Regions from separate parts of the Micromonospora sp. FIMYZ51 genome, predicted to be linked through region 3. Evidence: riboswitches for the same ligand, from Rfam matches in the RefSeq annotation. Region 3 holds a riboswitch; each other region holds the start of a gene.

Region 1 (9,430 bases), 1.6 Mb from region 3:
AGCCGTTCGTCGGGGTGGACCACCTCGCCGGGGCGGATCGACCGGCCGTCGCCGTGCACCGACCAGGGTGACCAGCGGGAGCGCGTGGGGGTGGGGGACTGGGTCATGGTTGGCCCTTCACATCCGAGATGGCGGGGGCGCGGTCGACCCTGAACGTTGTTTCTAGCATGGGCGGTCGGCGCGGAAGATGCCGGTACGGCGCGATTCGGCGCTGGTGGGCAGGTGTGTTAGCAGGGGGCCCTTGCTATGCACGAGGCGTTAACAGGGGGCCCTTCCTTACACCTGGGGTGGGAGTGGGCGGGTAGGGTGCCCGGATGACCAGCACGACCGTCGACCGGCCGACCGCCCCGACCGGACGCGGCACGGCGAGCCGGCTGCCGTCGCTGACCGGGTTGCGCTGGGTCGCCGCCCTGCTGGTCTTCGGTTTCCACGCCGGGACGATGCGGATCATCGCCGAGCCGGACCACCAGGCGGTGGTCGGCAAGATCTTCACCCTCGGCCTGTCCGGGGTGCAGTTCTTCTTCGTCCTCAGTGGGTTCGTGCTGGTCTGGTCGGCTCGACCCGGTGACTCCCGGCGGCGGTTCTGGCGGCGTCGGTTCGCCAAGATCTACCCGAACCACCTGTTGATGTGGGCGGTGGCGATGCTGGCCGCGCTCTGGTTCGCCGACCCGATCAACCCGGTGGCCGCGGTGGAGAACCTGTTCCTGCTCCAGGCCTGGGATCCCCGGCCGGGCTACTTCTACAGCGTCAACAACGTGAGCTGGTCGCTCTCCTGCGAGTTGTTCTTCTACCTGTGCCTGCCGCTGGCGCTGCCGTTGGTGCGGCGGGCCCGGCCGTGGCAGCTGTGGGCCGTGGTGATCGCGGTGCCGCTGCTGATCCTGGCGCTCTGGCCGGCGCAGACGCTGGTGCCGGAGCAGTACCGGTGGTGGTTCACCCAGGTGTTCCCGCTGGTGAGGTCGCTGGAGTTCTGGATGGGGGTGGCCGCCGCCGAACTGATGCTGCGGGGTCGCTGGCGCGGACCGCGCCTGCTGGTGGCGAGCCTGATCTTCGTGGCGACCTGGGTGGTGGCCGCGCAGTGGATCCGTGCCGAACTGTGGGCGGCGATCCTGTCGGCGGCGTACGTCGTGCTGATCGCGGCGGCGGCCGACGCGGACGTGCGGGGCAGCCGGTCGCCGCTGCGGTCCCGGCCGATGGTCTGGCTCGGCGAGGTCTCCTTCGCCTTCTACCTGGTGCACGTCTTCGCGATCATGACGATCATGCGGATCACCGGCGACTGGGGGACCGGCTTCCCGGGCTGGTGGGGTCCGGCCGCGGTGATCGGATTCCTGCTGCTCACCCTGGCCCTGGCCGCGTTGCTGCACCGCTACGTCGAGCAACCCATGATGCGCCGGCTGGCGCCGCCCCGCCCGAGCGCCGCCGGGACTGTCCACTCCGGACGATAGGGCTCGGCCGAGCGTCGGCTCGATCCGGCGAACAGTCCCACCCGACACGCCCGGACGGCGATGCGGCTGCCACGACGACGGCGGTAGCGTGAGGGCCGTGCTCATCGCCGCGCCTGCCTGTCCACTGTGGTGCTCGCGGCGTCCGGCCGTCCGGATGCTGACCGGCCTCGTGCCTCGTTCCCGCTGAGGCAGGTCATGGAGCAGTCTGTCCTCTACCAGTTCCTGACCGAGGTACCCCGGGCCGTCGCCATCTGGTCGGCGCTGCTGGTGCTCGCGCTGGGGGTGCTCACCGCCCTGGTCGCCCGCCCGCAGCGGGCCCGGTCGACCGAGGGGGCACCGGCGGTCGAGGGTGCGCCGGTGGCCGAGGGCGACTCGGCCGAGGATCCCGCCGTGACCACGGCCGCGGACCTGAGCAGGTACGCCGGAGAGGTGGCCGTGGCGGCGGCCGGTGCCGCGCGCAACGCCCAGCGGCGACGGGACGCCTGGCGGGTCGCGCACGAGGAACTCGAACGCGCCTGGACCGCGTACGACGAGGCGGAGCAGGTTGCCCGGCGACTCGCGGCCACGGTGCCGCTCGCGGTGCCGGGGGCGGTGCGGAGCCCGGACGAGTACGCCGCCCGGGAGCGGTGGCTGCACCGCGCCGCGATGGCCGCGCACTGGCGGGGCGACCTGACAGCCCGGCAGTTGAGCGAGGTGTTCGCTCGGCGGCGCGGTGGGGATCCCCGATGGCACCCTGCCGAGCAGGAGATCACCCTCGCCCGGCTGCTGCGCGACAGTCGGCTGGCCGCGTACCGGACGGCCGAGGCCCGGGAACGTGCGGCGTGGCGGGCGGCCGGAATCGCCGCCGAGGCCGCCCGTACGCTCGCTGCCGAGGCGTACGCTGCCGCACAGCGACTTCGGCCGGACCGGGTGCCGACGCGGCGCCGGGTCGCCTTCGGCCGGCCGGCCGTCATCCGGCGCTGGCGTCCGGCCCGGGTGGGCTGATCGGATGACCGCCCGGTCGGGCGGTCGGACCGACCTCGCCGACCGGTGCGGGTGCAGTCCCCGAGATGGGTGACCCCGGTCACATTGACTCCGGAAACGGTCACCGAGCGCGCTCGGGTGCATCGGTTACGTAATTTCCGGGACTTTTTGGGTGGTCGGTCCGGTTGTCGCCTTTCGGCGTGCTCAATTCCCCGAATCCCATTGAGCGACGCCAGTCGCCGAATACCCGGAAATAATTGATCTGGATCATGTTTACGCAGGCAATGACGGGTTGGCGCGCGGTTTGACCGGCCAGTAATGTCGCCCCGTCCGGTGCGGTAACCGATCGCAAAAGGCGACGCCGCGCCGACCCGCTCAATCGTGATCTCACGAACCGGGGACCCACTGCATTACCTGGGGTGAATCCGCGAGCCTCGGCCCGCGGTAGGGCGATCTTCCCGCCCGAATCCGTCAGCTAACCCGGTCGGCGGTGTCGGAAGGAGCTCCATTCGCGTGCAACACGTACCGATCCCCCCGTTGTTCCCACGCCTCCACGGCATCGCGGTGTCCGCGTTCGCCGGCTCTCCGACGGCGAGCTGATACCGGACCCACCGCCACCGCCCGGTGTCCCCGGGTGAATCTCTCGAACGGTCCGTCCGCGTCCGGGTGGTCGTCGGTTTCCCCTGCCGACCCGACCGCCGGCACCGGTACGGCCGCCCCAGCCCTCGTGGAGGATTTTGTGAAGCACACCGTCAAGCGTCAGCTCCGCCGCCTGGCGACGGAGCGTCCGTACCAGATCGTCGCCGGATCGGCGGCGGCGCTCATCCTGGCGACCGGCACGGGTGCCGCGCTCGCCGGCACCGGGGACGCCCCGGCCAGCGCACAGACCACCACCGTCGCCGAGTTGCGCGGTGACGCGGCGGCCTCCCGCAGCGACGCCCGGGTGGCGCAGACCCCATCGTCCGCGCCGAGCGAATCGGTCGCGGCCAGCGCCGCCGCCTCGCCCTCGCCGTCGCCCTCGCCGAAGGCCAGCTCCGCCACGCCGGACCCGGACCTGACCAGTAAGAAGGCCGCGCCGAAGCCGCCGGCGAAGAAGGTCCTGGACTACGACTACCAGGCACAGGTCAACGGCTACTACTGCGGCCCGGCCGCCGTGCGCAACGCGCTGAGCGCCGCTGGCGTCGAACGCGACCAGGACACCCTGGCCAGCCAGCTCGGCACCACGTTCGCCGGCACCAACTCGGCGGCGGACACCACCCGGGTGCTCAACGCCGTGCTCAAGGGCGACCCCTACCAGACCAGGTGGATCCGTGGTGGTGCGGCCACCCCGGCCCAGATGGACCAGCTCCAGGCCGACGTCGTGGCGACAATCAACGACGGGCGGGGTGTCGTGGTGAACGTGGCCGGCAGCGCCACGGACACCAACGGTCGCTGGCACTCCTTCCCCGGCGGGCACTACATCGCCGTGGTGGGCTACGAGGACGAGGGCCGAATGGTGAAGATCGCCGACTCGGCCGACGGGTCCTACTACTCCTACTGGATGAGCACCATCGACCTGGCCAACTGGGCGGCCACGCGCGGCTACTCGGCCTGACCGACCTGACGGACCCGAACGGGCGCCGGTTCCCCGCTGGGGAACCGGCGCCCTACCGTCACCGCCCCTGTCGCCCGCCCTTGCCCGCCCCGCCGGCCGTGCTCTCTGCCGTGCCGGCCGCGCCGGCCGCCGTGCCTGCCGCGTCGAGCGCCGGCACCAGCGGCGTCAACGCGGCCCGGACCAGGTCGGGCAGCGACCCGGACGGTACGACGAAACCGGGCATCGACGGTGCCACGGTCGTGGACTCCAGCCACTGCCGGAGGGCGACCCTGGCGGCTGCCCCGACGCTGGCCGAGAGCACCCGGGCGGTCAGGCGGTCGATGTCCGGGCAGCGTTCGGTGATGGCGTCGGCGAGCGGGCCCTCGATCGTGCTGACCGTGTCGACGTAGCAGGCGCGCAGGGCGGGACTTGTCGTGATCATCAACAGCGCCGCGCTGGACTGGTCGCCCTGGTCGGCGTACTGCCCGACGACGGCGTCGAGCACGGCGTCGGCGAGGCCGATCTCGGTGGGCCGGGAGAGCACGGCCGCCGCGACCTGTGCCGTACGTTCTGCGGTGACCGCCGCGATGATCGCCTGCTCGCGGCTTGAGAAGTAGTTGTTGTACGTCCTTGGTGACACCCCAGCGGCCTCGGCGATGTCGTCGACGCGGACGTTGCCCGGCCCGCGCTCCAGCGCCAGGCGCAGCGCGGCCGTGCGGAGCGCCGCTCTGGTCGCCTGCTTCTTCCGTTCCCGCAAGGAGGGGCGGCCCGCTGCTGTCACCCGCTCACCATCGCACAATCTCTGCGTGTCCGCAAACTTGCGTGCGCGCAGAAATTTGCTAGCGTCGCCACGAGCCCCCACCCCGGCGGCGCCCCGAGCGAGAAGGACCGACAGACATGCGAGCCAAGGGCATGAGCTACGACACCGGCTTCGTCCGGGACGGGCACAACTCGTTGCCGCACTTCGACCCGGAGTTGGTCCGGCGAGAGTTGACAATCATCCGCGACGACCTGCACTGCACCGCCGTCCAGATCGTCGGAGGCGACCCGCAGCGCCTGGAACTCGCCGCCCGGCTCGCCGCCGAACTCGGACTGGAGGTCTGGTTCTCGCCGTACCCGCTGGACCTGTCGGCCGACGAGGCCCTCGCCCTGTTTCTCGACTGCGCCGAGCGGGCCGAGCGACTGCGCGCGACCGGGGCCGAGGTGGTCTTCGTCTCCGGCGTCGAGCTGAGCATCATGAACCGGGGCTTCGTCGTCGGCGACCGCATCGACGACCGACTCGGCAACCTCCTTGCCGACCCGGTCGGCCGCGCCGAACGGATCGCCGAGGTCCGCTCCCGGCTCGACCGGTTCCTCCGCACCGCCGTGGCGGCGATCCGCGAACGCTTCCACGGAAAGGTGACCTACGCCGCCATTCCGTTCGAGGGCGTCGACTGGGAGCTGTTCGACTTCGTCACCCTCGAACTCATCCGCTCCGCCGAGGTCGCCGACCAGTTCCGGGCGGCCGTACGCGAACTCGTCGCCCAGCCCAGTCCGGTCGCGATCACCGGTTTCGGCACCGCGACCTGGCGCGGTGCGGGCGACGTCGCGCCGCGCAGTATGGAGATCATCGAGTACGACGAGGCCACCGGCGAACCGGTCCGACTCAACGGGCGCTACCAGCGCGACGAGGCCGGCCAGGCGGCCTACCTGAGCGAGCTACTGGAGATCTTCGACAGCGAGGGCGTGGACAGCGCCTTCGTGCACCTGTTCGCGCTGTACAACCTGCCGCACCGCCCCGACGGCGACCCCGCCGACGACCTCGACCTGGCCAGCCTCGGGATCGTCAAGGTCCTCGACGGCCGGGACGGCGACACCTACCCCGGCCTGCCCTGGGAGCCCAAGGCCGCCTTCGCCGCCGTGGCCGACCGCTACCGCGACTGACGGCGGACCAGCAGCCGGGCCACCGCCAGCGGCAGCACATGCAGTACGCCGACGAGCAGCAGCGCCAACGTGGCGATCTGGCCCACGGCGAGCCCCTCCAGCGCCAGTATCAGCACCGCGCAGCCGCCGGTGACCAGTACGTGCCGCACCAGCCGCAGCGTGATCCGTCGGGTCGACCCCGGCGCGTCCGGCGCGGCGGGGTCCGGCGCGGTGGCTTTCGGCGGCCGTGACGTGACCATCGCCGCGATCGCGATCAGGCCGGCGACCTGCACCGCCCAGCGGGCGGTGGTGCCGATCCCGGCTCCGTCGGTCACCGACGGTGCGACGACAGTGGTGGCGGCGAACACCACGAAGGCCGGCAACCCGGTGAAGAGGAACGCCAGAATCCCGACCCGCGCCACCCGTTGCCCCAGGCTGTCCTGCGGTTCGACCTGTTGTTCGAGGTTGACGCGGATCTCGTCGGGGGCCCACACCAACTTGCGGGCGGGCGGCTGGTCGGGCGTCGGTTGCGACATGCGGACAAGTCTAAAGTGGATCCGCCAGGTCCCCGGCTACGGGGACCTGGCGGGCAGTGCCCGCGCGTCAGGTGGTGGGGGAGAGCGGGGCGGTGCGCGCGGCGCGCGGCGTCGGCGGAGCCCAGGTGGGGTCCAACTCGCGCCGGGCGGCGGCCAGGAACGCCTCGGCGTAGGCGTCGATGGGGAAGTCACCGAGGTACCGCCGCCGGGTCGTCCAGCGGGCCGTGGCGAGCGGATCGGTGTCGAGCAGCCCGGTCAGCACCTCGTCCAGGTTCGTCAGGTCGCGGCGCAGCACATAGCCGGACGCGGCCAGCGGAAACCGCTCGGTGAAACGGTCGCCGTCGGCACCCGTGTCGGTGACCGCGTACGGCTTGCCCGAGTAGAGCCAGTCGGACACCACGCCGGAGACGTCGGAGACCAGGGCGTCGGCACGGTTCACCGACTCGGCCAGGCTCAGCCGGCTGGCTGCGGCACCGAACAGGTGCTGCCGTCCGGTGCGGGACCGGTCGGCGGCGAGCAGGTCGTGTAGCCGCGCCAGGTACCGGGCCGAGGCCGGGTTCTGCGTGGTGTAGGGGTGCGCCCGCAGGATCACCGTGGCACCCCGGTCCAGCAGCCGCCGCAGCAGCGGCTCGGCCATCGGCAGCGAGCAGTAGTCGGCGTCGGCGTGGTGCCCGGTCCAGGTGGGGGTGTAGAGCACCGTCGGGTTGGCCAGGCCGGTGGCGGGCTCGGTGCGTACCTCGATCGTCTCGACCTGCGGACGGCCGACCACGACGAACTTCTCCGCCGGGATCGCCACCCCGGCCCGGGCGTACCTGTCGATGGCCGCCTCGCCGGCCACGAAGATCCGGTCGAAGATCCCGGACACCGGGTTGGCGCTGGACGCCTTGTCGCTGTCGCCGTGGTGCAGCTGGATGTGGGTGAGCTGGGTGAAACGGAGGCAGTGACTGTTCTTCGCGCCGTGGTTGACGTAGAACGCCACCCGCAGGCTGGGCACCAGCACCTCGTCCATGCTGCGCAGGGTGGGGCAGTAGAGCACCGGGGCGGTGGTGGCCGCCGCGATGGCGGCCAGCGACTCCGGTTCGCGCACCATCACCACGAACGGCCGACCGATCCGCGCCAGGTACGGCAGCCACATGGTGACCTGGTACTCCGAGCCGGGCGGGGCGGAGAAGTGCAGCACGAACTCCGGCTGGTGCCGGCGCAGCGCCCGGGTGACCGGCGAGCCGCCGCTTGCCGGCCGGAACCGCCGCCGGGCCAGGTCCAGTGCGACCGCGCCGACGACGGCACCCACCAACAGGACCGCCACCAGCGCGAGGACGGCGGGCAGGGCGGCCAGGGCGGCCAGGGCCAGGACCGCGAGCAGGCCGGCCAGGGCGTCCCCGAGGCCGGCGGCGACCTGCGGCACCCAGGTGCGTACCGGCAGGTTGGCGGCGCGGATCTCCAGGTTTCCGGCGTCCCGCAGCGGACCGGCCAGCAGCAGCAGTCCCAGCAGCACCAGGGCGGCGGCGGCCAGCGCCGGGTCGAACCCGGAGTCGAGCTGCCGGGCGTAGCCGACCAGGATTCCGGCCGCGATCAGTGTGGTCTCCGCGACGCTGTCGGCGCCGGGGCGCACCCGGCGCTCCCAGACGGTGGCCGCGAGCGCGACCACCGCCAGGCCGAGACCCCAGGCGGTCGCGTCGGTGAGCGCGACCACGCCGAACGCCAGCACCGCCCCGCCGGTGGCCAGGCCCCGGGCGGCCAACTTCGTGACCAGGTCACCACGCATCTCGGTGTCGCCTTCGCGCTATGTTGCCGGCCGGTCAGCCGACGGGTGCGGTGTCGATCGGCCGGTCGGCCTGGGCGGGCGCCGGCACGGCGAGCGGCGCGGCCTCGCCGGGCGGCCGGCGGACGTCGATCACCTGGCCGGTGAGGTCCGAGATCAGTACGTCCAGCGAGGCCTGGGCGACGGTCTCGGCGGCGAGCAGGGTGTGCTCGGGCTCCTCGCCGAACGCCTTGGTTCGCATCGGGGTGGCGGTTCGCTCCGGGTTGATGATGTTCACCCGGACGCCCTGCTCCGCCCACTCGTCCGACAGCGCCTGGGTGAGGTTGACCAGGGCGGCCTTGGTCGCCGAGTAGAGCGCGTAGTCGGCCCGCCCCCGGGTGTACGAGCTGGAGGTGTAGAGCAGCAGCTGGCCCTTGGTGTGCTGGAGGTACGGCAGGGCCTGCCGGGCGACGGTCACCGGGCCGACGAAGTTGACCTGGAGCACCCGGTCGATGGTGTCCTGGTCCATCTCGGCCAGCGCGCCCTTCTCCAGGATGCCGGCGGTGACCACCACGTGGTCGATGCGGCCGGTGGCGTCGAAGGCGGTCTTCAGCGCGGCCTCGACGTCCTCGGGCCGCTCCACGTGGGTGCCGGTGCTGGAGCGGCTGAACGGGAAGACCTGCGCGCCGTGCCGGCGGGCCAGCTCGGTCAGGTCGTGGCCGATGCCGTAGCTGCCGCCGAAGACGACTATCGTCCGGCCGGCGACCTCCTCGCTGTAGGCCCGCTGGTCGGCCAGCCGGGGCACCTTGGCGGCGGCCAGCTGGAACAGCTTGTCGGCCAGGTGCACGTCGACCGGGTGGGTGACCTTGATGTTCTCGTCCGAGCCGTCGATCACCTTGATCGGGGTCTCGGGCAGGTAGCGCAGCACCACGCCGCAGTCGTCGGTGGCGGCGAAGTTCGGGTCACCCTCGGCCCGGCGGTACGCCTCCCGGATGGTCCCGGAGCGGAAGGCCTGCGGGGTCTGGCCCCGGCGCAGCGTGGCCCGGACCGGGATGTCGGTGATGCAGTCGTTCTCGTCCACCTGGATGATCGTGTCGGCCGACGGGATGGCCACGTCGACCGCCGAGTAGGTCCAGAGGGCGTTCACGCACTCCCGGACGATCCGGCCGTTGAGCAGCGGTCGTACCGCGTCGTGGAAGAGGATGTTGCAGTCCCCTTCGCCGACCGCGTCCAGCGCGATGCGGGTGGTGGCGTTGCGGGTGTCGCCGCCCTC
Region 2 (9,430 bases), 460 kb from region 3:
ACGGTCGCCGAGATCGAGGGCATGGCGATTACCGGTCTCTGCCAACTTGGCCTGGCGGAGGCGCGCCGGATCAACGACGAATCACGAAAGGTCAACACCGCATACTGCGCGAAGACCCGCCACAACCGCTTGGTCGATGTCCGCACCGAGATTGCCACAATCAACCGGCTCTGGGGCTCACGGAAGCAGGAACAGCAGGCAGTGGACCTCGCCTACCGACTACTGTGCTCCCTCGCCCGCACCAACGCAGCACGATGAGACCGCACGGCTGACGCAACGGACCACGAGCGTCACCCGGCTGCCGACCCTTGAGCGGCGCTGGCCAACTGTGGCCCCGCGAGGGCAACGGTAAGGCCCCAGCCAGGAACAACTCCTGAGCTGGGGCCCACGCCGGAAGCGGGTGCGGGTCTCGACCCGCGCTGTCAGACTCCGGATCTGAGCGTGCGGATCGCGGCGGTCAGCAGCAGCGTGCGGCTCCGCTGCTGGCGGGCTCCTGCGCTGCGTCGGTCGCCTCGCCGCAGCGGCACTCGTCGCCGTCGCCGCCCATGTTGAGGACGTTGGCGTCGGCCTTGACGGTGTAGACCTCCCACGGCTCGTTGCCGGGGCCGCGTACCCAGACCTTGTCCTGGAGGGCGTAGCAGCACTCGGTGTCGTTCTCCTCAAGCGTGATGAGGCCGGATTCGGTGAGGCGCTTGGTGGCGGCGTTGACGTCGTCGGTGCTGGACACCTCTACGCCCAGATGGTCCATGACGGTGGGCTGGTCGGCCGCTCCCTTCAGCAGTACGAGCTTCAGGGGCGGGTTCTCGACGGCGAAGTTGGCGTAGCCGGGCCGGCGCTTGGCTGGCTCGACGCCGAACAGTTTCGAGTAGAAGGCGACCGAGCCTTCGAGGTCGGACACACGCAGGGCGAGCTGGACACGGGACATGAGATGCCTCCTGCAAGGTAGAAACCCGGGCTTGTCTAGATATTTTTCGAAGCAGATCCACTGTTGCACCCTGTTTCGATGCCTGTCAAGCTAGACGAATGCCGAAGCAGACTGTGCCGGTCGTGGACCTTGAAGCGGTGGCCTGCTGTGCCCCGCTGGCGGTCCGCCCGATGGATGCCGAGCAGGCGGCGGTGGTCGCCCCGATGTTCAAGGCTCTCGGCGACCCGGTCCGACTGCGGTTGATGTCGATGATCGCGTCGGTGCCGGAGATGTGCGTGTGTGACCTGACCCCGGCGTTCGAGCTGTCCGGCCCGACCATCTCCCACCACCTCAAGGTGCTGCGCGAGGCTGGCCTGGTCGACTCCGAACGGCGGGGCACGTGGGTGTGGTACCGGGTCAGGCCGGAGGCGTTCCGTCAACTCGGCGCGCTGCTCGACCTGCCCGCCACGACCGCCACCATTACGTGAAGCTCTCCCTCGCCCGGCGCGCCTTTGCCGAGTTCGCCGGTACGGCACTGCTGGTTGCTGCCGCGGGGAAACGGATCGATGCCCCGCAGACCGGAGGGGCACGATATACCGTGATCGCGAGCCGGGCAGCGCACCTCGGAGGAGCGGAGTGGACGACCACGCCAGGGTGATCGCGGCATTCGAGCGGCTGCACGCGGCCGGATGCCCGCTTCCCATCCCCGCGCAACGCGAGCGGATCGCCACGGTGGCGTTCCGCCGCTGGCGAAGCTTCGAGCGGCGCTCCCGCATCCGTCGCCCTACTCGGGCGGACCGCATCCGGGATCTCGCTCGCGGCATCGTCGATGCCCTGGAACCCGATCCCCGTCTGGTCGGACCCCTGATGCGCGACTACGAATGTCTGGCCGAGACCTTCGCGGCCGTCGTCGATCCGGTGCCCGATGACGCAGCGGCCGGCTCGGGCAGCTGCGGACACGACGAGGCGAGAAACTGACCGGAGCGCATGAAAAAGCCCAGGTCGGGAGGATGTCCTGACCTGGGCTTTGCTCCTGGAGCGGGTGACGGGAATCGAACCCGCACTGTCAGCTTGGGAAGCTGATGTTCTGCCATTGAACTACACCCGCAGGCGGGATCACTCTACCTGAGCGATCCACCCCGGCGCACCCAGGCCCCGACCGCACACCCGGCGGCCACATCGGGCCGCCGTGACCGACGAGCCGACCGGTGGCCGGAAAAAGCGGCGGGTAGGAAGAAGTTGCCGGGACGCAACAGATAGGCATTCTCAAATCTGTCGATGGGTTGTAACGTCTGCCCCACATTTTCCGCACGACGCGACACAACCCCCGGTCGCGTCGCCAGAAAGAGGTGGGCTCATGGGACCACGTCCCGTCCTGCTGCGCCGGCGGATGGCCGGCATCGCATCGACATCGTTGGCGCTGGCGCTCGGCGTCGCCTCGGTCGGCCTGCTGCCGGCCGCCGCCACGACGGCCAGTCCGACGATCGCCGGCCATGCCGCTGCCGCGCATGCCGACGAGGTTTGTGAAGACGGCACGGATGCCCTGGCCAGGGTCCGGGGCGGTGAAGCCAAGCACGACCCGAACGAGCTGACCATGGCCCAGCTTCAGCAGCGGGAGGCCGAGTTCGCCGACCTGTTGCAGGAGCGGGCCAAGCGGGTCGGGCAGCGTACGCTCAGCGCCCAGGCCGCGGCGGCGTCGGTCACCATCCCGGTCGTGGTGCACGTGATCCAGCGGGACTCGACCCGGGCCGGCGGGAACATCCCCGACTCGATGATCAACTCGCAGATCAATGTGCTGAACCAGGCGTTCAGCGGGGCAACCGGTGGTGCCGCCACGGCGTTCGCGTTCCAGCTTCAGCGCATCAACCGGGTCACCAACTCGTCGTGGTACCCGATCCGGCAGGGCTCGACGGCCGAGCGGCAGATGAAGACCCAGTTGCGCCAGGGCACGAAGGGCACGCTCAACATCTACCTTGGTGCGCTGAGCAACAACCTGCTCGGCTGGGCGACGTTCCCGCAGACCACGCTCAACGTGATGGACGGCGTGGTGGTGCTGAGCGAGTCGCTGCCCGGTGGCACCGCCACCAACTACAACCAGGGTGACACCGGCACCCACGAGGTCGGCCACTGGCTGAACCTCTACCACACCTTCCAGGGCGGCTGCTCGGGCAGCGGCGACCAGGTCTCGGACACCCCGGCCGAGGCGTCTCCGGCGAGCGGCTGCCCGACCGGTCGGGACACCTGCTCCGCACCGGGCCTGGACCCGATCACCAACTTCATGGACTACTCGTACGACTCCTGCATGTACCAGTTCACCCCGGGCCAGGCGACCCGGATGATCAACGCCTGGAACACGTACCGCGCGTAGCGCGGCAGTCTGATCCGTACGCCGGTGCCGGCCCCGAGCAGATCGGGGTCGGCACCGGCTGCGTGTCGGCTCAGGCCGCGTGGGCGTGGCGGGCCGAGCGGGCCGGCAGCGGCGCGAGGCGGTTGTCGTCAGTGCCGGCACCGGCCGGGTCGAGCCAGACCTGGACCGCCGGTCGACCCGCCAGGTCGCTCGGCCCGCCGGAGCCGACCTGCTCGCGACGGGCGAGCATCGCCACGTCGACCGTGAACTCGAAGAGTCGCCAGTCGGCGTGCGGGGCGGCCCGCGCCGCGAGGGCCAGTCGGGTCACCGTGGCGCCGTCGGTGACCGGCTTGGCCCGACCCGCGACGTACGCCTCGTCGTCGCTCTCCTCGGGCGGGAACGAGTGCAGCGCGTAGCGCCCGTCACGCTCCAGGTCGCGCCGCTTCGGCGAGTCGATCACGAAGCAGAACAGACCGTCGTCGGTGATCACCGGGGAGACCGGGTGCACCCGGGGCCCGCCGTCGGCGCGGACCGTGGCCAGATAGCCGAAGCCAGGGCCGTACTGCTGCATGAGAAGGCGGATCCCGTCGGCGAGTCGGGGCTCGTCAGCGGCGAATTCGGACCAGGAAGCCATGACCACATCTTATCGAACATACGTTCTAAGCAGGTAGTCCGACACGCAGGTCACCCGTACCGCTATGGTGTGTCGATGCTGCTCTCCGACCGCGACCTGGTCTCCGAGATCAAGGCGGGCGCCCTGGCGTTGGAGCCCTTCGAGCCCACCCTGGTGCAGCCGTCAAGCATCGACGTACGCCTGGACAAGCTGTTCCGGGTCTTCAACAACCATCTCTACACCCACATCGACCCGGCGACCCGGCAGGACGACCTGACCTCGCCGGTCGAGGTGCCCGACGGTGAGCCCTTCGTGCTGCACCCGGGCGAGTTCGTGCTCGCCTCCACACTGGAGGTCATCTCCCTCGGCGACCAGTTGGCCGGGCGACTCGAAGGCAAGTCGAGCCTGGGCCGGCTCGGTCTGCTCACCCACTCCACCGCGGGTTTCATCGACCCCGGCTTCTCCGGCCACGTCACGCTGGAGCTCTCCAACGTGGCCAACCTGCCGATCACCCTCTGGCCGGGCATGAAGATCGGTCAGCTCTGCATCTTCCGGCTCTCGTCGCCAGCCGAGCACCCCTACGGCTCGGCCGTCTACGGCTCGCGCTACCAGGGCCAGCGCGGCCCGACGCCGAGCCGCGCCTGGCAGAACTGGCGCACCTGGCCGGTCCGCTGAGCCCCACCGCAACGATCGCCCGCCAGGCTGGCAGGGTGCGAGCCGCCGTGCACGCAGCTGCCGCCGCCGACCTCGGCCTGACCGGCCGGGCCCGCGCCGTCATGGGCGCGGACCCGACCGCCGTACGCCAGCCGCGTCAGCCGGGCCGGCCGAAGCTGTGGATCGGGCTGTCGTCCATCCGCTTCATCTTGACCGGCTGACCCGCCCGGGACGAGTGCACCACCCAGCCACCGCCGACGTACATGCCGACGTGGTGCAGGTCGCGGTAGTAGAAGACGAGGTCACCCGGGCGCAGGGCAGCGCGGCTGACCGGCTCGGTGGCCTGCCGCTGCCGCGCCGCGTTGTGCGGCAGCGCCACCCCGCCACGCGCCCACGCGGCCAGGGTCAGCCCGGAGCAGTCGTACGCGTCCGGCCCCTCGGCGCCCCACGCGTACGGCTTGCCGATCTGGGCGCAGGCGAAGCTGACCGCCTTCCCGGCCGGGCCGCCCGGGTAACCGGCCGGACAGGGCTTCGGGCGCAGCGGTCCACCACCCCCCTTCCCGTACGCCCGCAGCCGCAGCCGCTGCAACCGGTCGATCTCGGCGTCGATCTGCCGCCGCTTCTGCCCGAGTTCGACCTCGGTGCCGGCCAGCTGGGTGATGCTGCGGTCCAGTGCGCCCTTGGCGGCGGCCAGTTCGTCGCGCAGCTCACGCGCCTGCCGTACGTCCTGCTGCTGGAACTGTGCGTAGCGGTCGAGCAGGCCGAGCTGCTCGACCACCTCGCCGGGCGACCTGCTGCCCAGCAGCGTGTTGACCACGCGGACCTGGCCACCCTTGTAGGCCCGGGCGGCCAGCCGGCCGACCCGCTCCATCGCCTCGTCCACCTGACGTTGCAGTGGGGCGATCCGGGCGGCCAGGGCGTCCGCCTGCCGCCGTTTGGCGGCCAGATCCTGCCGCGTGGCGTTGTGCCGTTCGATCACGGGTTCGAGCCGGTTCCAGTCCTCGTCGATCTGGCGCTCGATGTCGGCGACCGTGGGGTCGGCGTACGCCGCCGTCGCGCCGCCGGTCAGGATGACGGCGGTCGCGGTCAGGGCGGCGAGTGCGGTGGTGCAGCGGTACCAGCGGAAACGCGGCGCAGCCGTCGTCGGACCGGGCAACGCCGGCCGTCGCGACGGTGGCCGCGGGGCATGGTGTGCCACCGGGCTCCGTACTCCTTCTTCCCATACCGCCTACCGGGTTAGCTGACGGGTTCGGGCGGGAAGGGGGCGCCCTACCGCGAGGATCGCGGATTCACCCCGGGTACCTGGGTCCCCGGCTCGCTCGACAGAACGACTCGGCGGTGCCGGACCGTTACCGCCCTCGGTGGGCGGAGCTGTCAGCCGGCCGACGATTGCCCAGCGTAGGGACGATCCGCATCGATACGCAACACACCCACGCCATCACTGTCGGTGCATAAATCCGACAACGGCGAAGGCCCCGGGTCGCTTGACCCGGGGCCTTCGTTCGTTCCTGTGCTACCGCTCAGCGGTGCAGATCAGCCGGGACGGCGGAAGCCGGCGACCGGCATGGTCGTGATCGGCGATACGTTCACCGGCTTGCCGGCGCGGGGCGAGTGCACCATCAGGTTGTTGCCCAGATAGAGCCCGACGTGACTCACGTCGCTACGGAAGAAGACCAGGTCCCCCGGCCGGGCTTCGGCCCGGGAGACGGCCTTGTTCTCGCTCCACTGGGCCCCGGTGAAGTGGGTGAGGTGGATCCCGGCGGCCTTGTAGGCGTACTGGGTCAGCCCGGAGCAGTCGAACGAGTTCGGCCCGGTGGCGCCCCAGACGTACGGCTTGCCGACCTGGGCGCAGGCGACCTGGATGGCGGTCCGTGCTGCCGCGCTGACCACGTCCTTGATGGTCGGGCAGTTCGTCGTCTTGACCACGGTGACCGGCAGCGACTTCTCCAGCCGCTTGATTTCGGCGTCGATCTGCTTCTTCTTCGCCGCCAGCTGCTTCTCCTTGGCCTCCTGATCGGCGATCAAGGCGTCGAGCTTGGCCTTCTGGTCGTCGTACTTCCGCTTGACCTTCATGACGCCCTCCAGCTCACGGCGCTCCTGCGCCGCCAGCCGGTTCAGGAAGGCCATCTGCTCGCCGAGCGTGTCCGGCTTGGCGTTGAGCAGCACCGCGCCGAGCTCGGACGACGGGCCGGTGATGTAGTACCGGGAGGCCATGTCGCCCACCCGGTTCATCGCCAGCTCGGTCTCCAGGGCCAGCGGCTCGATCTTCTTCTGGATCGTCTTCGACTTCTCGCGGTTCACCTTCAGCTGGGACCGCACCTTGTTGTACTGCTCGATTGTGGGTTCCAGCCGCTGCCACTGCTTGTCGATCTCCGCCTCGATCTGCTCGACCGACGGCTCGGCGTACGCGGGGGCGGCGAGCAGGCCAGCGCCGACCGCGGCGGCGGCGACCAGGACGACCAGCCGGCGGGCGGCCCGGTGCAGGCCACCGGGACGGCGAGAGCGTCCGGGCGCGCGACGATGAAGGGGCATGGTTGCCACCGGCACCGACTCCTTTGCAACCGACCACCGGGCGTCCCGCGAGCGGTAAGGGGCGGGACAGACGACCTACGGCGGCCGGTGCCCAAGACTAGGGAAGGCGTGCTGCGGAATCAAGGCGACCAACGGCTTATTCACGTTTGCGCGACCGGTCGAATACAAAGGGTGTCGACCATTCTCGTAACAGTTATCTGGGCCAATACGTAAACGGGGTACGACGGCACCGGTGAAGGTACCCTCGCACCCCGCGTACGGGTCGTGTGTCAGTTGCCGACCGGCTCCTGCGCCGAGGCGGTCGGCTGTTCGGGCTTGACCGACCGGAGCAGGACGCTTGCCACGTCGACCACCTCGACCTGCTCACCGGCACCCTTGCCGTTCACCCCGTCGCTGAGCATCGTCGAGCAGAACGGGCAGCCGACGGCCACCGTCCTCGCCCCGGTGGACATGGCCTCCTCCACCCGGTCGACGTTGATCCGCTTGCCGATCCGCTCCTCCATCCACATCCGGGCGCCACCGGCGCCGCAGCAGAAGGAACGCTCGCTGTTACGCGGCATCTCGACGAGACCGCCGTCCGCAGCGCCGCCGGATCCACCGGCAATGGCGCTGCCCAGCACCTCGCGCGGCGGGGTGAACACCCGGTTGTGTCGACCGAGGTAGCACGGGTCGTGGTAGGTCACCCCGCCGTCGACCGGCTGCACCGGGGTGAGCTTTCCGGTGGCGACCAGGTGGGCCAGCAGCTGGGTGTGGTGCACCACCTCGAACTCGCCGCCGAGCTGGCCGTACTCGTTGCCGAGCGTGTTGAAGCAGTGCGGGCAGGTCGCGACGATCTTGCGCTTGGCCTTCTCGCGCCCCTCGAACGCCTCGTTCAGGGTCTCCACGTTCTGCTGGGCGAGCATCTGGAAGACGAACTCGTTGCCGATCCGTCGAGCGGGGTCACCCGAGCAGGTCTCGCCCTCGCCGAGGATGGCGAACGAGACGCCCGCCTCGTTCAGCAGGGTGGCCACCGCGCGGGTGGTCTTCTTGGCCCGGTCCTCGAAGGCACCGGCGCAACCCACCCAGAACAGGTACTCGAAGTCCTCCACCTCGCCGACCCGGGGAACCTCGAAGTCGAGGCCCTTGGTCCAGTCCTCGCGGGTGTTCTGCGGCGCACCCCAGGGATTGCCCTTGTTCTCCAGGTTGCGCAGCATCACGCCGGCCTCCGAGGGGAAGCTGGACTCGATGAGCACCTGGTATCGGCGCATGTCGACGATGTGGTCGACGTGCTCGATGTCGACCGGGCACTGCTCCACACAGGCACCGCAGGTGGTGCACGACCAGAGCACGTCCGGGTCGATCACACCGCCCGCCTCGGCGTCGCCGATCAGCGGCTTCTCCGCCTCGGCAAGTGCCAGTACGTCGACGTGGGCGAGCTGGGCGGCGGTGGCCTTCTCCTCGCCGGTCAGGTCCTTGCCGCCGCCCGCCAGCAGGTAGGGCGCCTTGGCGTAGGCGTGGTCGCGCAGGCTGAGCACCAGCAGCTTCGGCGACAGCGGCTTGCCGGTGTTCCAGGCCGGGCACTGCGACTGGCACCGGCCACACTCGGTGCAGGTGCTGAAGTCCAGCAGGCCCTTCCAGGTGAACTGCTCGACCTGGGCGACGCCGAACTGGTCCTTTTCCGGGTCGGCCTCTTCGAAGTCCAGCGGCTTGCCGTCGCTCATCATCGGCCGCAGCGCGCCGAGGCCGGAGCCGGTCTTACCCGGGTTGCGCTTGAAGAAGATGTTGGGGAAGGCGAGGAAGCGGTGCCAGGCCACCCCCATGGTGACGTTCAGCGAGATCACGATGAGCCAGGTCATCGAGATGGCGATCTTGATGAGGGCGGCGATGCTGACGCCGGCCTCCCAGCCCGGCAGCGCCGAGCCGACCGCGTGGCTGAGCGGGGTGGCCCAGGTCGGGTACTCGAAGTGGTCGGTGGCGACCTTGAAGCCACGGATCAGGAAACCCATGATCAGGACGGCCAGGACGACCGCTTCGACGAAGTAGCCCTGCCACATGGTGGACCCGGTGAACCGCGACCGGCGGCCGGCCCGGTTCGGCCGGTTGGCCACCCGGATGGCGATCAACACCGCGATGCCGACGATGCCCAGGATGCCGATCCACTCGGTGACCAGGCCATAGATCGTCCAGCTGCCGATCAGCGGCAGCCCGCCGGTCGGCGAGACCACCTCGAAGTACGCTTCGAGCACCAGCAGCGACAGCACGATGAAGCCGACCATCACGAACCAGTGCGCGGCACCCACCACGCTCCAGCGGAGCATCCGGGTGTGCCCGGCGGTCTCCGCGAGCATTGTCTTCGTGCGGCTGACCGGGTCGCCGAAGCGGGACGGGTCGGGCTGACCCA
Region 3 (9,430 bases):
ACCCACCCGCCCACCCGCCCACCCGCCCACCCGCCCACCCGCGTCGATCATGCACTTTCTGTCCTCGCATAAGGGGTAAACCAGTCCAAAAGGCGACCGGAAGTGCATGATCGACGGGGTGGCGGGTGGTGGGTGGTGGGTGGTGGCGGGTGGTGGGTGGTGGTGGGTAGTGCGGGGGTGCGGGGGTGCGGGGGTGCGGGGGTGCGGGGGTGTTAGGCGGGGGTGGGTGGGGGTTCGGGTTGAGGCTTGGGTTTGGGTGGGGGTTGGGGTTCGGATTGGCGTTCGCGTTGGACGGTGTCGATGACGCGCCAGGCGACGGCGGCGATCGGGACGGCGACGAAGGCACCGGCGATGCCGGCGATCAGGGTGCCGGCGGTCACCGCCACCAGGATCACCACCGGATGTAGTCGTACCTGGCGTTTCATGACAAGTGGTTCCAGCAGGTTGCCCTCCATCTGTTGGACGGCGATCACCGCGGCCAGGGTGAGCAGGGCGGTGGTCGGGCCGTCGGCGGCCAGCGCCACAAGCACGGCGACCGCGCCGGCCACGGTGGCACCGATGATCGGTACGAACCCGCCAATGAAGGTGATCAACGCCAGCGGAAACGCCAGCGGTACGCCGAGCAGGACCAGGGCCAGGCCGATTCCGATCGCGTCGATCGCCGCGATAAGCATGGTGCCCCGGCTGTACGAGCCGAGGGTCCGCCAGCCGACCCGACCGGCCTTGGTGGCGATCTCCCGGTTCCGCCCGGTCATCCGGTCCAGCGTCCAGTGCCACATCGCCCGGCCGTCCTTGAGCAGGAAGAAGAGCAGTACCAAGGCGAGCAGGGCGGAGCCGAACACCTCCGCGACGGTACGGGCGCTGGAGACCGGGTCGACCTCCTGCGAGGTGGCGGCCTGACGCAGCTGGTCGAGCAGCCCGTCGAGCTGCTCGTCGGTGACCGGCAACGTGGAGGTGATCAGGTCGCGGGTGCGCCCCAGGCCCTGGCGCAGCTCGTCGGCCAGTTCGCCGAACTGGTTCGCGGTCAGGTTCCAGACCAGCACCCCGACGCTGCCCAGGATGACGAGCAACAGGAGCACGGTGAGCAGAGCGGCCAGTGCGGCGGGCAGTCGCAGCCGGCGCAGCGCCAGCTGCACCGGGTCCAGCAGCGCGGCGAGGAACAGGGTGGCGGCCACCGCGATGGCCAACGGGGTGATCAGCATGGTGATCTGGGCCAGCAGGTAGAAGCCGGCGGAGATCACCACCAGGCAGGCGCTCCACACCACCGCGGTGCGGACCAGCCAGGGTAGGGCCGCCCAGGTCTGTCGTGGTCCGGCACCCCGGTCCGGCCTATCTTCGGGCGTCCGCCCGGCACGCGCTGCGACCACGTTGGTCCTCCTCGTGTCCGGCGAGGGCGGTACCCGTCCTGCGCCCTTCCGACACCGATGCGGGCCGATCGACCCGGCCGGCCCTCATCGCGTCGCCCGGGTGCGCCGGGCAGCGACATAGCGCCGCATCATCGCGTCGCCCGGGTGCGCCGGGCAGCGACATAGCGCCGCATCTTCTCGGCGGTGCCGCAGTCGTCCATGCTGCACCAGCGCCGACTGCGGTTCTTGCTCTCATCGTGGTAGACGAAGCGGCATCCGGCGCAGCTCTTGATCCGGTTCAACGCCCCGGTGGTGAGCAGGTGAACGGCGGCGAGCGCCACCGGCCGCAGTGGCCGGGCGAGGGTCCGGTCGTGCCGCCAGGTCCAGGCGAACCCGCCGTCGCCTTCGAGTTCCGCGTGGGCGAGCGAGTCCGCCGCGTCATCGCGCAACCGGGCCAGCGCCGACGTGCTCGGGGCGCGGCCGGCGGCCAACGGCCGGAAGATCTCGTCGAGGTGGTCGCGGGCGTGCAGCGCCCGCGCGAAGGCGGCCTGCGCAGCGTCCGGGTCGTCCCCCGACAGCGCGTGCAACGCCACCGCCTCCGCGTCGGTCAGGGCACCGGCGTACACCGCCCAGGCGACCAACTCGGGATAGCCCGTCAGCACGTCGTCGTCCGGCGGCCCAGCGGGTGGACCGCTGCGGGTGTTGATGAAGTCCAGCGCGAGGTTGCCGCCCACCAGGCGCATCCGTGTGACACCGTCAGCTGTTTCCATCGAAACCGACTTTACCAGTTGCTCGCGTCGAACCGGCCCCGCTAGCATGTTGCCGCTGAAACACATTTAGCCGGTAACGAGGAGTCGGATGATGCGCGGACGGGCTGTCGGAGCGTTGATCGGCTTGTCCGGCGGCACATTCCTCTACACCACCGCCGAGGCGCTCCCGGTCGGGCTGCTGCTCACGATGGCTACCGACCTCACCGTCTCGCCGGCTCAGGTGGGGCTGCTCGTCACCGCGTACGGCGCGGTGGTCGTGGTCGCCTCGGTCCCGTTGACGGCGCTGGCCAGAAGGATCCCCCGTCGCCCACTCCTGTCGGCGCTGCTGGCCGGGTTCGTCGTCAGCACGGCGGTCACCGCGTTCGCCGGCAGCTTCGTGCTCGTGCTGGCGGCCCGGCTGGTGACGGCGGCGACCCACGCCCTGTTCTGGGCGGTGGTGGTGCCGGCTGCGGCTGAACTGTTCCGACCCGGGCTGCGCGGGCGAGTGGTCGCCATCGTGTTCGCCGGCGGCAACATCGCGCTGCTGTTGGGCGTGCCGGCCGGTACCTGGCTGGGTGAGCGTGCCGGCTGGCGGACGTCGTACCTGGCGGTGGCCGCACTCGGCGCGGTCGTGCTGGTGACGGTGGCCTCGTTGCTGCCCTCGACCCGGCCCGATCAGGGGCACGCCGCCCGGGGTGCCACGCCCGACGCCCGCCGCTTCTGGTTGCTGGTCGCCATCGCCGTCCTGACCACCGCCGGTGCCATCGCCGGCTACACCTATGTCGCCGTCTTCGTCACCGAGATCAGTGGGTTCGCCGCCTCGTCGGTCGGGGCCATCCTGCTGGCCCGCGGCATCGCCAGCGTGCTGGGGATCCTCGCCGTCGGAGCGGTGGTGGACCGCCGCCCCTGGCTCGTCCTCGGTGCGGTCGTCGCGCTCCAGTCGGTGGCACTGCTCGGGCTGTACGCCGTGGGCCACCGGCCCGCAGCCTCCGTCGGCCTGCTCGGGCTGAGCGGGCTGGCGTTCGCCGCGTTCACCGCGACGCTCGGCGGTCTCGTCCTCCAGGTGGCACCCGGACGGTCCGACCTGGCCGCAGCCACCCTCTCCGCCGCGGTGAACGTGGGCATCACGGCTGGTGCCCTGGTCGGTGGCCTCGCCCTGGAGCGTTACGGCGTACGCAGCACGATGCTGATCGGCGCCCTGCTGGGCGGCATCGCGCTGCTGCTGGCCCTGGGCGAACGGCTCGTGCCGCCCGCCACCGGGCAGCCCGCCGGCAGCGCCGCCGAGGTTGTTCGGCCCTCGGCTAGGCGGGCACCGGTGCCCGACCGACGACCACGGTAGGGATGTCCCGGGTCTGCTCGGTGTCGCCCAGCCCGACCAGCGGCAGCACCGACTCGCGCTCTTCGGCCGCCGGGAGCAGCGCGGCCATCATCTCCTCGCGGAGGCTGCGCGCTGCCGCGCCGGCAAGCTCCGCGGCCCGCCAGGCTGCCTGCTCCTGTTCCCGGGCCGCCCGCTGCCGGGCGAAAAGGTGGTCGCGTACCGCCCGGCGCAGCAGCAGCTCCTGCTCGACCGGGTGCAGCCGGGGATCCCAACCACGGTGCGCGAAAACGTCGCTGAGCTGTTCCACCGACAGCTCCCGCCGCCAGTACGCGTCAAGCGCTGCTCGGTGCAGCCAACGCTCCCGGTCGGCGTACTCGGCAGGGGTGCGTGGGGTCTGCGGCAGGGGCATCGCGGCGGCGTCCGACAGTCGACGGACGTTCGCCTCCGCCGCCTCGTACGCCTGCCAGGCCCGTTCGGCCTCGTCCTGCGCGGCGACCCACTCGTCGCGTCGGCGGCGTGCCGTCGCCTCGGCCCGGTCGGTGGCGACGGCCACCTCCCCGGTCCAGCGGTCCCGGTCGCGCTGCCGGTCGGCGTGCTCGTCGGGGGTGGGCAGGGCGGCGTCGAGAATCCGGGCGGCGGCGTCGAAGCGGAGCCGCCGGGGCCGCAGCAGCAGCCCGCCGACGGCGAGCGTCAGTACGCCCAGCAGGCTCAGCCAGATCGCGGCGGCCCGGGGCACATCGAGCAGTACGGAGGAAAGAGCGGTAGGCATCATCAACACCTCGCGGTCGAAGGAGGGTCGTCGACTGGGCGGGACGGGTGTCTGACGGCTGGTCCGCTGCCGAGGATCGCGGGTTCCGCTCGTCGTCGCCGGGTCGGCCGGCGACGGCGGATCGAACGCCAGGGGGCGAGCGAGCGGGTGAGATCGCGGCGGACGGCGAAGCGGTCCGGGGCCGTCGGTCAGGCGGCGGGCGGACCGCGTCGAGTCGGCTCGCCGGCACCGGCGGCCACCTGCGCGGTGACGAGGTCGGCCGGGACGGCGGGGGCCGGCGCGGGTCGGGTGTCGGCGAGGTCGGCGCGGGCCGGGCCGGTCGCCGGCTGCTGCGCCGCGATCCGCTGTTGCCGGGTGGTCGCCTCGTCGGTCGTCTGGCTGGGCTCGACCGCCGATCGCGCCACGACAGTGGCGGTCACCGGCCGGGCCGGTAGATCGAGGGCGGTGGGCTGACCGGGTAGGCCGGTCGCGACGGCCCCGCCGAGACCGACGACGAGCACGAGGGCCGCCAGCGCCAGGCGGGTCAACTCCCGCAGGGCGCGCAGCGTCGCCGGCCACATCGGACGGGCGAACGCGGGAGACGGCACGCCTCCAACCTATCGCTCCGTTGCGGAGATCGCAGTGCCAAGGCGGTGCCCGGATCGTGAAGCACACCACTTCGTCCGGAGTGGACGGTCGGGCGGCTCGGCCTGCGGCGGGCTCACCGGTGCTCGGTGGTTGCGCCGGTCACCGGCTCCGTGAACAGAGCCAGCAGGTCGCCGACCTGGCGGTCGGCCTCGGCCGGGTGACGGAACCGGCCGGCCGGGTTGATGGTGTACTCGTTGCGGCGGCCGACCCGGGTGCGCCGCAGGTAACCGCCCGCCTCCAGATCGGCGACGATGGCCTGTGCGGCCCGCTCGGTGACTCCCACCTCGACCGCCACCTCGCGCAGCCGGGCGGTCGGGTTGCGGGCGATGGCGAGCAGTACGTGGGCGTGATTTGTGAGGAAAGTCCAGTTACGGGCGCTTTCCCGTTCGCCTGTGGTCGCCATGGTGGCCATCGTATGACTGTCTCTCCGGGTCTGGTCCGCTGTGCCCTGTCTCCCGCCGTTGGCAAGCGTTCTGGAATACCTGAAATGCATATCACGCATATCTTGACGTAGCTTCGCGGTGCGTGTGACGGTGGTGGCGGCCCGTGACCAGTGTCGGCCGGGATGACCAGGCATTGCACCGAGAGAGGCGAGGTGACGCCGGATGAGTCGACCCGGATCGATAAGCGAGCAGCGAGCACCGGAGCGGGAGTTCCTCACCGCGGACGTGCCGGGCGCCCCCAAGCGGGCGCTGGCCGAGTTGATCGCGGGCAACCGCCGCTTCGTCACCGGCACGCTCCGCCATCCCAACCAGAACGCCAGCCACCGGGCCGCTGTCGCGGCCGAGCAGCACCCCTTCGCGGTGATCGTCGGCTGCTCCGATTCCCGGCTCGCTGCCGAGATCATCTTCGACCGTGGGCTGGGTGACCTCTTCGTGGTCCGGACCGCCGGGCACACCGTCGGGCCCGAGGTGCTGGGCAGCGTCGAGTACGCGGTGACCGTGCTGCGTACGCCGCTTGTGGTGGTGCTCGGGCACGACTCGTGCGGTGCCGTGCAGGCGGCCCGTGCGTCGGTGGCGACCGGCACCACCCCGCCGGGTCACCTGAGTGCCGTGGTGGACGCGGTGGTGCCGAGCCTGCGCCGGGCCCGCGAGGCGGGCGTCGACGAGCTGGACGGGATCGTGGACATCCACATCGCGCAGACCGTGGAGGCGATGCTGGAGTCCTCCGAAACGCTCGCCGCCGAGGTGGCCGCGGGCGGGTGTGCGGTGGTGGGCATGTCGTACCGGCTGGCCGCCGGTGAGGTGCGGGCGGTCACCGCGCAGCCCGCCGAGCTGGCCGACGCGCCGGCCCGAGCCGCCTGACCGCCCTGCGAAAGGCTGGCCCGAGCCGCCCGACCGACGCCGAAAACCGCCCCGAGCCGCCCGACCGACGCCGAAAACCGCCCCGAGCCGCCCGACCGACGCCGAAAACACGTCCCGAGCCGGCCGACCGACGCCGAAAACCGCCCCGAGCCGGCCGACCGACGCCGAGGGCCGTTCCGAGCCGGCCGACCGACGCCGAGGGCCGTTCCGCCAGGTGGCGGAACGGCCCTCATTTGTCGTGCCCGGGGTGCTCAGAGCAATGACACGTGCACGTGGTCGGTGTGGTCGGACGGGCCGCTGTAGGAACTCCAGCGCTCCGTCGCCGCGAACCAGATCTGCCGGTTCCAGATCACGTAGTAGATGCCCAGCCGGTCAGCGTTGCGGACCAGGAAGGCCGCCAGGTTGTTGCCGTATATCCGGGTGTCGTTGTTGTGCCACGGGGAGAAGCCGCTGTTCTGCAACGACCAGTCGCAGGCCCGGCCCTTGGGGTGCTCGAACTTGTCACCGGGGCGCCAGCAGCCGACGAACCGGTTGAAGCCGGCCCGCTTGACCTCCTTGTACATGTGCAACGTCCGGGGCGTGATGCAGCCCGACGTGGTCGGGTCGTTCTGGTTGCACGACTCGGTCTTCCAGCCACCGTCCGCCGCCCGGTTCGGTGCGATCCGGGCGACCGGGGAGGTGGCGGCCACCAGGCCGCCGGTGAGACCCTCGCCACCGACCAGCCGGAGCGACTTCTCCGCCTCGGTCTTCTTGCGGGCCATGTCGTTTGTCAGCTTCCGCTGCTCGCGTACCTCGGCGTCGAGCGCGAGCTTGGCCGTCTCGGCGCGCAGCTTCACCGTGTTGACCTCAGCCAGCTTCTTGTCGTTGACCAGGTTCAACTCGTCGAGCGCGGAGGCCCGGTCGATGAACGAGTCGGGGGCGTTGCTCTGCAACAGCATGCCGATCGCGCCCACCCGACCGGTCCGGTACGACTGGGTCGCGATCTCCGCGACCTGCGGAGCGAGTTCGTCCAGGGCAGCCTGGGCGCGGCGGACCTCCACCGCGAGTTCGAGCTGCTTCTTCTTGGACTTCTCCAGCTTCGCCTTGGCCTTTGTGTAGTCCCGGTTCGTCGCCTCGATCAGGTCGTTGAGCATCGGCGGGTCGTCGTCGTGCTCCGCCGGTGCGGGTGGCTTCGGCGCGGCCGTCGCAGGCATCGGCCCCGCGAACACGGCGAACGCGGCGCACACGGCCACCACGGGTGTCAACCAGCGGCGTAGGGGTGCCGTCACTGTTTTCCCTTCCATCGACCGCCGACCGGGTTAGCTGACGGGTTCGGGACGGAAGCGGCCCCTACCGCAGTCGCGGATTCACCCCACGTACCTGGGTTCCCGGTTCGCCTGGTGGCGATTGGGCGGTGGCACCGCAGGCGCTGGGGTACGCCTTCGGCGGTGACCGGCAGTGAGGTTACCCGAGAGTCCACTTGGGCTTCTACGCCCCGAACCCGGCCAGATGCGTCATTTCGTAATCGCGGTGAGTGACCAGCGACACTCGTGCTGGCCTCGCCGGCCGAGGCGGTCACGTTGAGGAGTGTCACCATGTGGTGTCCGTGCTCCTGTCCGGGTCGGGCCACCCCGGCGGGGTGGCGGTGGACGTGTTGCGGGTACGCGGTGTGCTGAGGGCGTGCAGCGCCTCGGCCCGGTCCGTCGCCGGCCGGGAAACCCTGGAATCGTCATCGTCGTCCGGGCCGGCGGGGTCGCCACCGACCCTGCCGCGCTGCTGCCCGGCCGTGGTCACCAGTGCCGCCAGGGCGGTGGTGAGCGGTACGGCGGCGATCAACCCGAGCGTGGCCACCACGCTGCGGACGATCTCCTGGGCGAGGAACTCGCTCGTCACGATCTGCCCGAGGGCGCGGGAGTCGGCGGTGAGCAGGAGCAGCAGCGGCAGCGACGCGCCGGCGTACGCCAGGATGATGGTGTTGACCACGGAGGCGATGTGGGCCCGCCCCACCCGGGTCGCCGCGCGGTACAGCTCACGGCGAGAGAAGTTCGGGTTGGCGTGCCGCAACTCGGTGACCGCTGCGGCCTGGGTGACCGTGACGTCGTCGAGCACGCCAAGCGATCCGATGATGATGCCGGCCAGCAGCAGGCCGTGCAGGTCGACGTCGGCCCGGAACATGGAGAGCGTGGTGGCGTCCTCGCTGCCGAAGCCGGTCAGGTGGGTGGCCCTGGTCGCGATCAGGCCGAGTAGCCCGGTGAGCACCAGACTGCCGAGGGTGCCCAGCACGGCCACCGAGGTCTGCGCGGAGATGCCGTGGGTCACGTACAGCACCACGAACATGATCAACGCCGAGCCGACGATGGCGACCAGCAGCGGCGGATTGCCGGCGCTGATGCCGGGCAGCACGAAGGTCAACAGGATGCCGAAGCTGGCGGCCAGGCCGGCCAGCGCGGCCAGGCCGCGCAGCCGGCCGAAGGCGACGATGGCGGCGGCGAAGAGCACCGCCAGCCAGATCAGCGGCGTGCCCCGCTGGTGCTCGGCGATGTTGTACGTGCTGATCGACGGATCCTCCGGGTCGAAGAGCGCGACCAGGATGACCTCGTCACCGGTGCTGACCCGGGGCGCGCCGGGCCCGGCCGGGATGGGCGTCTGCACCTCCTGGCCCGCGTCGGGGCCGTCCTGCACCCGGACGGTGACCGTGCCGCACGGGCCGGCCGCTGTCGTCGGCGTGCCCTCCGGGACCGCCGGGTTGGGCGGACAGGTCTCGGTCACCACCCGGGTGACCGTGCCGTGGTGACGGGGGGTGTCGTCGGCCGCCTCCGGCCGGGGGGCGTCCGTGGGCCAGAGCACCAGGGCGGCGATCAGGGTGACCAGAAAGAGGGGGACCACCGTCACGACGAGGATCCGCCGCACCCCGGGCGGGGTGGGCGGAGCGGAACGGGTGTGGTCGGCGCCCATTCAATGTCTCCCAACGATTCCAGGGCGGAGTACGTGCCGGCGGCCGGGTCGGTTCAGTGCCTGCGCACCACCGTTTGTCGACGCGACGCGGATGGTCTGAGCGTGGCGGAACGGCTGCGTACCGTGATGTGTCGGCCGGCTCTCGACGGCCGCCGCGGTGCGGCGGCGGAGGCGGACGCCCGAGGGCGGGCGTGGGCCGCGGGGCACGGATGTCGGCTGGGCATCGTGAGCGAATGGTAGCCAGCCCGGCATCCGAACGCAGGTCGCGAGGGTTTGTCGGCGGTTCGTGGCGCGCCGGGGCCGGTGTGAGCTGCGGCGGCCGGGTCAGTGGCCCGGCCGCCGCAGCTTGTCGGTGTCGCTGGTCAGCCGCGCTTCATCAGGCG

What was found. Region 3 has a riboswitch for cyclic di-AMP ahead of QQG74_RS02735 (hypothetical protein). Riboswitches for the same ligand answer to the same signal wherever they lie in the genome.
Region 1: it holds a riboswitch for cyclic di-AMP, as region 3 does, so the genes downstream of both, QQG74_RS10730 (C39 family peptidase) here and QQG74_RS02735 (hypothetical protein) in region 3, are expected to answer to the same signal.
Region 2: it holds a riboswitch for cyclic di-AMP, as region 3 does, so the genes downstream of both, QQG74_RS00465 (NlpC/P60 family protein) here and QQG74_RS02735 (hypothetical protein) in region 3, are expected to answer to the same signal.

Annotation. Positions count from the first base shown of each region.
Region 1 is NZ_CP134706.1:2,189,226-2,198,655, forward strand. It holds gene QQG74_RS10715 (solute carrier family 23 protein) at 1-107, opposite strand, end outside; gene QQG74_RS10720 (acyltransferase) at 315-1,442, shown strand; gene QQG74_RS10725 (hypothetical protein) at 1,638-2,426, shown strand; cyclic di-AMP (ydaO/yuaA leader) riboswitch at 2,768-2,910, shown strand; gene QQG74_RS10730 (C39 family peptidase) at 3,133-3,999, shown strand; gene QQG74_RS10735 (helix-turn-helix domain-containing protein) at 4,058-4,759, opposite strand; gene QQG74_RS10740 (hypothetical protein) at 4,876-5,901, shown strand; gene QQG74_RS10745 (hypothetical protein) at 5,889-6,416, opposite strand; gene QQG74_RS10750 (CDP-glycerol glycerophosphotransferase family protein) at 6,484-8,181, opposite strand; gene QQG74_RS10755 (bifunctional cytidylyltransferase/SDR family oxidoreductase) at 8,216-9,430, opposite strand, start outside.
Region 2 is NZ_CP134706.1:91,365-100,794, reverse strand. It holds gene QQG74_RS00505 (hypothetical protein) at 1-258, shown strand, start outside; gene QQG74_RS00500 (ArsI/CadI family heavy metal resistance metalloenzyme) at 458-925, opposite strand; gene QQG74_RS00495 (metalloregulator ArsR/SmtB family transcription factor) at 1,024-1,392, shown strand; gene QQG74_RS00490 (hypothetical protein) at 1,541-1,882, shown strand; tRNA gene QQG74_RS00485 (tRNA-Gly) at 1,939-2,012, opposite strand; gene QQG74_RS00480 (zinc metalloprotease) at 2,262-3,272, shown strand; gene QQG74_RS00475 (pyridoxamine 5'-phosphate oxidase family protein) at 3,343-3,885, opposite strand; gene dcd (dCTP deaminase) at 3,961-4,539, shown strand; gene QQG74_RS00465 (NlpC/P60 family protein) at 4,676-5,716, opposite strand; cyclic di-AMP (ydaO/yuaA leader) riboswitch at 5,729-5,866, opposite strand; gene QQG74_RS00460 (NlpC/P60 family protein) at 6,052-7,065, opposite strand; gene QQG74_RS00455 ((Fe-S)-binding protein) at 7,320-9,430, opposite strand, start outside.
Region 3 is NZ_CP134706.1:550,500-559,929, forward strand. It holds gene QQG74_RS02700 (AI-2E family transporter) at 213-1,367, opposite strand; gene QQG74_RS02705 (ABATE domain-containing protein) at 1,496-2,089, opposite strand; gene QQG74_RS02710 (MFS transporter) at 2,205-3,434, shown strand; gene QQG74_RS02715 (hypothetical protein) at 3,397-4,185, opposite strand; gene QQG74_RS02720 (hypothetical protein) at 4,371-4,769, opposite strand; gene QQG74_RS02725 (helix-turn-helix domain-containing protein) at 4,883-5,221, opposite strand; gene QQG74_RS02730 (carbonic anhydrase) at 5,415-6,113, shown strand; gene QQG74_RS02735 (hypothetical protein) at 6,365-7,381, opposite strand; cyclic di-AMP (ydaO/yuaA leader) riboswitch at 7,385-7,516, opposite strand; gene QQG74_RS02740 (YibE/F family protein) at 7,683-9,047, opposite strand; gene QQG74_RS02745 (metal-sensitive transcriptional regulator) at 9,410-9,430, opposite strand, start outside.